DNA from 4 places in the Rhodococcus sp. 06-1460-1B genome. Region 2 is predicted to be linked to each of the others. Evidence: predicted binding sites of a transcription regulator. Region 2 holds the regulator's gene; each other region holds the start of a gene.
What was found. Region 2 encodes LexA, which represses DNA repair genes until DNA is damaged. Its sites were predicted from a motif close to CGAACANNTGTTCG; they were not measured.
Positions count from the first base shown of each region.

Region 1: a site for LexA is predicted at 1,296-1,309, ahead of CH268_RS26340 (error-prone DNA polymerase). Genes of this name have one in related genera too.
Region 3: a site for LexA is predicted at 1,254-1,267, ahead of CH268_RS21295 (HNH endonuclease signature motif containing protein). Genes of this name have one in related genera too.
Region 4: a site for LexA is predicted at 920-933, ahead of cofD (2-phospho-L-lactate transferase). Genes of this name have one in related genera too.

Region 1 covers NZ_NOYS01000043.1:252,665-254,868, reverse strand. Annotated here, with positions in the region: gene CH268_RS26340 (error-prone DNA polymerase) at 1-1,260, opposite strand, end outside; gene CH268_RS26335 (MMPL family transporter) at 1,388-2,204, shown strand, end outside.
Region 2 covers NZ_NOYS01000018.1:16,545-18,748, forward strand. Annotated here, with positions in the region: gene CH268_RS06100 (hypothetical protein) at 70-459, opposite strand; gene lexA (transcriptional repressor LexA) at 859-1,542, shown strand; gene CH268_RS06110 (acyl-CoA dehydrogenase family protein) at 1,622-2,204, opposite strand, start outside.
Region 3 covers NZ_NOYS01000035.1:85,970-88,173, reverse strand. Annotated here, with positions in the region: gene CH268_RS21300 (cryptochrome/photolyase family protein) at 1-707, shown strand, start outside; gene CH268_RS21295 (HNH endonuclease signature motif containing protein) at 1,282-2,204, shown strand, end outside.
Region 4 covers NZ_NOYS01000018.1:423,583-425,786, forward strand. Annotated here, with positions in the region: gene CH268_RS08050 (metallopeptidase family protein) at 1-133, shown strand, start outside; gene CH268_RS08055 (WhiB family transcriptional regulator) at 177-410, opposite strand; gene cofD (2-phospho-L-lactate transferase) at 1,189-2,178, shown strand; gene CH268_RS08065 (coenzyme F420-0:L-glutamate ligase) at 2,202-2,204, shown strand, end outside.

The sequences.
Region 1 (2,204 bases), on a different contig from region 2:
GCAGACTGCCGAGTTCGCCGCCGAACCTCGCCCCTGGCACAGAATGTCGTGGGTCTTGCAGAAATGAACGATGTCGTGCACCACCAGGAAGTAACCCGGAAATTCGAGCCGCTCGATGATGTCGAGCTCGTACTCCAACTGCGAATATGCAGCCGGGTTCGCCGACTGCGGGCCGTACCGCCGGGCAGCACCCTCGAACGTGAGCCGCCGCAGGTAACTGATCTCGGTGTAACCGTCGGGCACCTCGAACGGTGGGAGACGAGGCGCGATCAGTTTCAGATCGAACGTGCATTCCCGACCCAGCTCGACGGCACCGCGCACTGCACCGGGATAGTGCTCGAACAGCTCCGCCATCTCCGCCCCCGACCGCAGATGTGCACCACCCGTCGGTGCCAGCCACCCTGCCGCCTCGTCCAGACTGCTCCGGGCACGTACCGCAGCCATCGCCATGGCCAACCTTCGACTACGTGGACTGGCGTAGTGCGCCGCCGTGGTGGCGATCATCGGCAGACCGTACCGGCGAGCCAGCGCCGCGAGAGCGTCGTTGCGCTCATCGTCGTCGGCAGTGCCGTGCCTGGTGAGCTCGACGGTGATGCGCTCGGCCCCGAACCGATCGACCAGATCACGCAGCGCGAGATCGGCCGCCTCCGGCCCACCCCGCGAGAGTGCTTGGCGAACATGCCCTTTGCGACAACCGGTCAGGATCTGCCAGTGCCCTCCCGCCGATTCGGTGAGTTCGTCCACGTCGTACCGCGGCTCCCCCTTGACTCCGCCGGCCAGATGCGCGGCCGCGATCCGACGCGACAGCCGCCGATACCCTTCCTGTCCACGAGCGAGCACCAGAAGATGCGTACCGTCGGGATCGGTCGCTCCGGCCCTGGACCGGTGGGTGTCGAGCGACAGCTCGGCACCGAACACCGTTCCGATGCCGAGGGCTCGTGCTGCCTCGGCGAAACGTACGACGCCGTAGAAGCCGTCGTGGTCGGTGATCGCAATGGATTCGAGTCCCAGACGCACCGCTTCCTCGACCATTTCCTCCGGCTGCGATGCTCCGTCGAGAAAGCTGAACGCAGAATGCGCATGCAGTTCTGCGTACGGTGTGGACGGCCCGACCGAATCGGGCCGGCGACCCTGGTAGGCGTCGCGTTTGCGCGACCACGCCGGGCTGTCGCCCCCATCGCCTTCGACGACCGGCTTGGGGCGCCCGGAGAGGACTCGCTCCATTTCCGACCAGGTGGGCGGCCCGTCGTTCCATCCCATCGAGACCACCTCCTTCACACCGTCACACACATCGTCGAACACTTGTTCTAATAAGAACACGAGGGTCCGACACGATCAACTACAGTCGAATCGCTACTCACCCCTTCCACAGAGCCGGAGCACAGTTGTGACGCGTTGGGCATCGTTCGTCGTATCGCACAAGCGATGGGTGCTCGCCGTCGTCGTCGCGGTCGTAGCCGTCGGCGGCGTGCTGGGACTGGGCGTCTTCTCGAAACTGAGCGAGGGCGGATACGCCGACGCAGGCAGCGAATCGTCACAGGTCGCGCGGCTGGTCCAGGGCATCGGCCAACCGACCCCCGACATCGTCGCGATCTACACCGCACCCGACGGACGCACGATCGACGACATCGGACCACAGGTGCAGTCGACACTCGACGAATTCCGCAGCCGCTACACCCTCGGAAACGTGAACTCCTACTGGACCGCGGACCCGGTGACCAAAGAATTCCTGGTCTCGAAGGACCGAACCAAGGCACTGGTGACGATATCCCTGGGTGCGAAATCGGGAGTTACGTTCAACACGTTCGGTGAGCTACCTCCACAACTCGTCGTCCCCGGCATCGAGTCGCAATTCGCCGGCGCATCGGTCGTGGGAGTCTCGCTCAGCCAAACCCTCGAGCGAGACCTCGTGCGCTCGGAGATCATCGCCGTCCCCATCACACTTCTACTTCTCGTCTTCATCTTCGGTGGCGTGATCGCCGCAGCGGTACCGGTATTCGTCGGGATTCTCAGTGTGCTCAGCTCGCTGGCAATCCTGCGGGTGCTCACCGAATTCACCGAGGTGAGCTCGTTCTCGATCAACGTCGCGTCATTGCTCGGCCTCGGCTTGGCCATTGACTACGGACTGTTCATCGTCAGTCGATTCCGCGAGGAACTCCGCACCGGGTCGTCGTCGATGGAGGCGACCGTACGTACCGTGTCCA
Region 2 (2,204 bases):
ACGACGAACGTGCGCGTCGGGGCAGTCTTCGAGGATACTCAGCCACGCTGGGCACCATGGTGCCGGTGGTCATCTGCTGGGTGCGTACTCGACGAGCGCTCCGTCGTGAACCATGACCGCGCCGGCGGGCTGAGTGGACGCGTCGGGTGTGGTCGCGCTCAGATTCGCGATGCCGATCAGACCGCCGGCCACGACGACCACAGCCAACATCCACAGAACGAGAGAGCGTGGGCGCACGGTCTGGCTCGCGAAATGGGCCGAGGTGTCGTCGAAGTCTCGATCCGCCATCTCACGATCGGTGACGTCGGTCCAGGACTCGTCCACGACAGGCAAGCACGGGCCGTTCTGCGTCCGACGCGCGTGGTTCTGCAACACGGGCCGCGAGCGCCGACGACGCTCGACGACACCGGATCGCGAACGCATACCGGCAGTGGTGGGACGATCGGTGGTGATGGTCATCGGAACCTCGTCTTCGCTCGTTGGATCGATTGTTCGATCAGGCGTTCGATGGACGCTTGTTCGAAGTTCTATCACGCGCCTCCGACAAAGTCTGTAGAAAACGCGACACGAGTCGAACAGATGTTTGATTCAACAGCTGATACACGCTAGATTCGTGTCAGAAACCACACGCCATACGAGTCGACATCATCAACTCCAGTCCGCGTGGATCGATACCGCGTAGACCGAATCCAGCCGCATCAGCAGGAGGCCGACAGCATGAAGGACGAGACCTCGACGAGGTCCATCACCGGTTCCAGTACGACGGGTTCCACGAAAGCTGGTTCCACGCGAGCCGGATCCTCGACGGTCGGCAAGGCTGCAGCCGGAAAGCCGGCTGCCGAGCCGACCCCGAAGGCCATGGAGGTGGGCACCGACATCAGTGCAGGGCTCACCGAGCGCCAACGGAAGGTGTTGGAGGTCATCCGGGCCTCGGTCACCGAGCGCGGATACCCACCCAGCATTCGAGAGATCGGCGATGCCGTGGGCCTGACGTCGACGTCGTCCGTCGCACATCAGCTTCGCACCCTCGAACGCAAGGGGTTCCTGCGGCGCGACGCCAACCGCCCTCGCGCTGTGGACGTCCGCGGACTGGACGAGGTGCAGGCCGACCAGGCCGCGGCGGCGGTGGACGGTTCGGCAGCGTCCGACGAGCAGGATCGGTTGCCGACGCCGACGTTCGTGCCGGTTCTCGGACGGATCGCCGCGGGTGGACCGATTCTGGCGGAGGAAGCCGTCGAGGACGTGTTCCCACTCCCCCGCGAGTTGGTCGGTCAGGGATCGTTGTTCTTGCTCAAGGTCGTCGGCGAGTCCATGATCGACGCGGCGATCTGTGACGGCGACTGGGTGGTGGTGCGTCAACAGTCCGTGGCCGACAACGGCGACATCGTCGCGGCGATGATCGAGGGTGAGGCCACGGTCAAGACGTTCAAGCGTTCCAAGGGTGAGGTATGGCTCATGCCGCACAACCCACTGTTCGAGCCGATCCCGGGCAACAATGCCGCCATTCTCGGCAAGGTCGTCACCGTGATGCGCAAGCTCTGAACTCTGTTCGGACACAACGAAGAAGGGCCGCAGCACAGATGCTGCGGCCCTTCTCTTCGGTCCTGAACGATGGAAAGAATCAGAGATTCAGTCCGCGACCGATGATCTCCTTCATGATCTCCGTGGTGCCGCCGTAGATGGTCTGTACCCGAGAATCCATGTACGCCTTGGCAATCGGGTACTCCTTCATGTAGCCGTACCCACCGTGCAGCTGAAGGCACCGGTCGATGAGCTTGACCTGGTTCTCGGTGGTCCACCACTTGGCCATGGCAGCTTCCTGCACGGTCAACTTGCCGTCGTTGAGCAGTTCGATGAATTTGTCGACCATGATGCGGGTGGCGGTGGTTTCGGTAGCGAGTTCCGCCAACACGAATCGCGTGTTCTGGAACTTTCCGATCGACTTACCGAATGCCTTGCGGTCACGGCAGTACTGAATGGTCATCTCCAGTGCCGATTCCATGGCCGCAGCGGCGACGACGGCAATCGAGAGCCGCTCCTGAGGCAAGTTCTGCATCAGGTAGATGAAGCCCATACCTTCTTCGCCGAGCAGGTTGGCGGCAGGAACCCGAACGTCGGTGAAGCTGAGTTCCGCAGTGTCCTGGGCCTTCATGCCGATCTTGTCGAGGTTGCGACCACGCTCGAATCCGGGCATGTCGCGCTCT
Region 3 (2,204 bases), on a different contig from region 2:
CGCTCAACCTCGGTCTGCTGCAACCGTTGGACGTGGCGCACGCCGCCGAGGACGCCCATCGCGACGGCACCCCGCTGGCGAGCGTGGAGGGTTTCGTTCGGCAGATCCTCGGCTGGCGCGAATACGTGTGGCACCTCTACTGGCATATGGGGCCGGAGTACCTCGAACGGAACAAACTCGAAGCCCATGAGCCACTACCGGATTGGCTTCTCGAGTTGGACGGCGATGCGGTGGTCGCGAAGTGCCTCTCCAGTACCGTCGACGGCGTACGCGACCGCGGCTGGGTGCACCACATTCCGCGGCTGATGATCCTGGGAAACTTTGCGCTGCAACATGCCTGGGACCCACGAGCGCTGACCGAGTGGTTCGCCACGGCTTTCGTCGACGGATTTGCCTGGGTGATGCCGGTGAACGTCATCGGCATGAGCCAGCACGCGGACGGTGGACTGATCGCCACCAAGCCCTACGCTTCGGGTGGGGCGTACCTGAACCGCATGACCGACTACTGCGGCACATGCGAATTCAATCCGAAAAAGAGGCTGGGTGACGACGCCTGCCCCTTCACCGCGGGCTACTGGGCCTTCGTCCACCGACACCGCGAGATGCTGGCACTGAACCACCGCACCGCGCGACAGGTGTCGTCGATGAACCGATTGAACGACCTCGAGCAGGTGCTGGAACAGGAACGCCAACGCGAGGTGTACTGACGCGCCCTCGACTATCGCGAGCATCGACTCGGGAGGAGGCTCGGCGGCAGTGAGATCAGCCCTGCCTTGCGCGGCGTCGTGGGCACCGACTGCGCGACGCCCACCACGCCGGCTGAGACGCTGCCACGAGGACCGAGCGTGTTCCACCTGTCGCAGCCGACAGTGCATTCAGTCCGCCGCGCACAGAGGATCCCAGAACAACTGAGTAGAGCAGCAGAATTGGCAGATCGCTCGAGCGCAGGTTCGGGCGTCGCCGTCGGCGATACCGAGCGGACTCTTGGGGGCATTGCGCTCCGCACCGAATCGTCATCGCGAGATCACACCGCCGCAGAATTTGACGTCTCACCCCGGCTCGGCACTCGGGCAACGTTCGGGGTCGATGGGTCCGGTCCACATGCACCGATGCTCGGGTGTACTTCTCGTCGAAGTATCGCGGTCTTGTGCGGTCGCCGGAGAGATCGAGCCTTTACCATGCGCCACCGACAGGTTCGGATTATCGAATCCTTATGCACAGCAATAGTTTTCGATTGCACCATCATTGCGTATCGAACGCACGTTCGATACACTTCTTCCTATGACCACGGAGATCTGGCAACTGAGCGAAGCAGAACTGCTCGCCGACGCTGCCGCGGTCTCCCACGACATCCAATTGCTGGAAGCCCGGCGGATCGCATTGGTCGCCGAGATCGACACCCGCGTCTCGCGGGAGAAACTCGGCTTCCCCGGGCCCGCCGGTTGGCTGACTTCGACCACCCTCCTCACCCCCAGCAAAGCGAACAAGATCGTCGCCCTCGCCCGCGGACTGAAGAACTTCCCCGACATCGCCGACGCTGTGAACACCGGCAGCATGTCCGTCGACCACGCCGCCCTGATCCTCACCTTCGCCGAAACACCACCGAAGAACCTCCCGCAAGAGGGTCGCGATATCGCCCGCACCGCGATGATCACCGCCGCCACCGGGCCCGGGGCACGCACCGACAAGATCCGTGAAGCGATCACCAAACTCGAGGACACCTACGGCAGCGACAAGCCGCCCCCTGAGGACACCGACCGCAACGAACTGTTCGCATCGAAGATGCTTAACCAACGCCTCTGCCTCAAAGCCGACTTCGATGCCGTCACCGCAGAAAAGCTATTCACCGCACTCTCACCGCTGACCGAACCCCGGCCCGCAGCCGACGGCACCCCCGACGAACGCAGTCCCGCGAGGCGACGCGCCGAGGCATTCGGGCAGATCCTCGACCACTACCTTGCTACCAAGGATCGCCCCACCGAAGGCGGCGAAAGACCGCACATCAACCTGCACATCCGGTTGCAGGACCTCCACAGCCTGAGCGGTCAGAACACCGACGACATCACCGACGACGAAACCACCCGCACAGCAGCAGAATCCGACAACGCCGATCCAGCCGACCCGGTGGACATCGACGCCGGCAACCCGATCCACTCCGACCCAATACACTCCGACCTGACCGAGTCGGACGCGGCGGATGAACT
Region 4 (2,204 bases), 410 kb from region 2:
GCGTCCGCTCGAGCGGCGCGCCAAGCACCCGGAAGATTTGGAGGACCTACTGTTCGAGGTCCTGGTCGAGCAGGTAGCGACGTATTTGGGGATCGATCCCGACGAGGTGGACCCCGCCAGCGCCGAGCCGTGATGCAGCGTCGGCTCGTGGGTGGATCCCCCTGAGAGCGCTCGGCTCAGCCGATCCCGCGCTTGAGCCGACGACGCTCACGCTCGGACAGTCCGCCCCAGATTCCGAATCGCTCGTCGTTGGCGAGAGCGTACTCGAGGCATTCGTCCTTGACCTCGCAGCCGAGGCAGATTCGCTTCGCTTCGCGGGTGGAGCCGCCCTTTTCGGGAAAGAAGGCTTCGGGATCGGTCTGAGCGCACAGGGCGCGCTCCTGCCACTGATCCTCGATCTCCTCGAACATCTCGTCGAAACCCGCCACGAGACTGAGGAACGGCTTCGCGGGTGGAACCGATTCGGCCACGAACGGCATCGAATCGGCGTCGTTGTCCGAGTCGTCGTTATCGATGTCGTCGACATCCGGGCTGTCGACATCGGGGCTGTCGATGTCCTGATCGATTTGCACGGCGTCACTCGAGAGTTCACCGTCGACTGCATCGTTCGACGGGGTCACGTACGCAGAACCGGCGTCGACGGAGACGCTCGAATCCACGCCGGAATCGGACTCGGTTTGCGGCGCGTCGTCGACAGCGCTGAGGTGTGCAGTGGGTCCGCCCCGCTGATCACGTGTCACGTGCTGGTCATACATCGCTTCCGCCTCCTCACCTGTGGTAGCGCAGATACTTTCGGTCCTCGTAATCTCGAATACCTTGCCCCGCGCCGGTATTCGATCGAGCTGGTACGTCCGAGCCGGCTCTCCACCCGTCCAACTCTCGACCTCTACTCCACGTCCACTCAGGGACGAACAGGAAGGGAACGAGTGTTCGAAACCAGGTTCGCTGCAGTCGAACACGTGCCGCGAACGCTGAATGACATACCTGTGATTAGACACGTACAGGTGTGTCGCGGTCAAGCCGATCGCACAAATCCAATACCATCCCATGCCCGAAATCGGCTGTCTCCCCGAATCGGAGCGCGTCCCGTGCGTGTCGCGGCGGTTCTCGGGCTCGGATCCCGGCCCCGCGGACGGTCCGGGTGGGCGCTCACCCGGGCGGGCGGCAACCGCACTAGGCTCGCATGTTGTGAAAGTTACTGTTCTGGTCGGTGGCGTCGGTGGCGCACGGTTCCTCCAGGGGCTCAAATCCCTGTTCGGCGACTCCCTTCTCGGCGACGAACCCGAGAACGAGATCACGGCGGTGGTCAACGTCGGCGACGACGTCTGGATGCACGGCCTTCGCATCTGCCCGGATCTCGACACGTGCATGTACACCCTCGGAAACGGAATCGACACCGAGCGAGGCTGGGGCCGGGTCGCGGAGACATGGAACGCCCGCGACGAGTTGGCCGCCTACGGAGCAGATCCCGACTGGTTCGGCCTCGGCGACAGGGACATCGCCACGCACTTGATCCGCAGTCGCATGCTGCGCACCGGATTTCCGCTGTCGGCCGTCACCGAGGCACTGTGCAACCGATGGCAGCCCGGGGTCCGATTGCTGCCGGTCACCGACGACCGCTCGGAAACACACGTCGTGGTCACCGACCCCGACGACCCCAGCGGCGAGCAGCAACGTGCAATCCACTTCCAGGAGTGGTGGGTTCGCTACCGCGCGCAGATTCCCACGCACAGTTTCGCTCATATCGGTGCCGAACAGGCCACTGCCGCACCGGGAGTCGCCGAAGCGATCGCCGAGGCCGACGCGGTGATCCTGGCCCCGTCCAACCCGGTGGTCAGTGTCGGCGCAATTCTTGCCGTACCCGGCATCCGCGGCGCACTGCGCACCACCGCCGCCAAGGTCGTCGGCCTGTCCCCGGTGGTGGACGGTAAACCGTTGCGCGGCATGGCAGACGAGTGCCTCTCGGTCATCGGCGTCGAGACGACGGCCGAGGCCGTCGGCCGCCTCTACGGAAGCCGAAGCGGCACCGGCATTCTCGACGCCTGGCTGGTGCACAGCACCGACTCGGCGGTGGTCGACGGAGTCGACGTGCAGTCGATTCCGTTGCTGATGACCGACCCGGAGACCACAGCGGTGATGGCCCGCACCGCCCTGCGCGCAGCCGGACTCGAACTGTGACCGCCCCACGCGACGTGGCATCTATG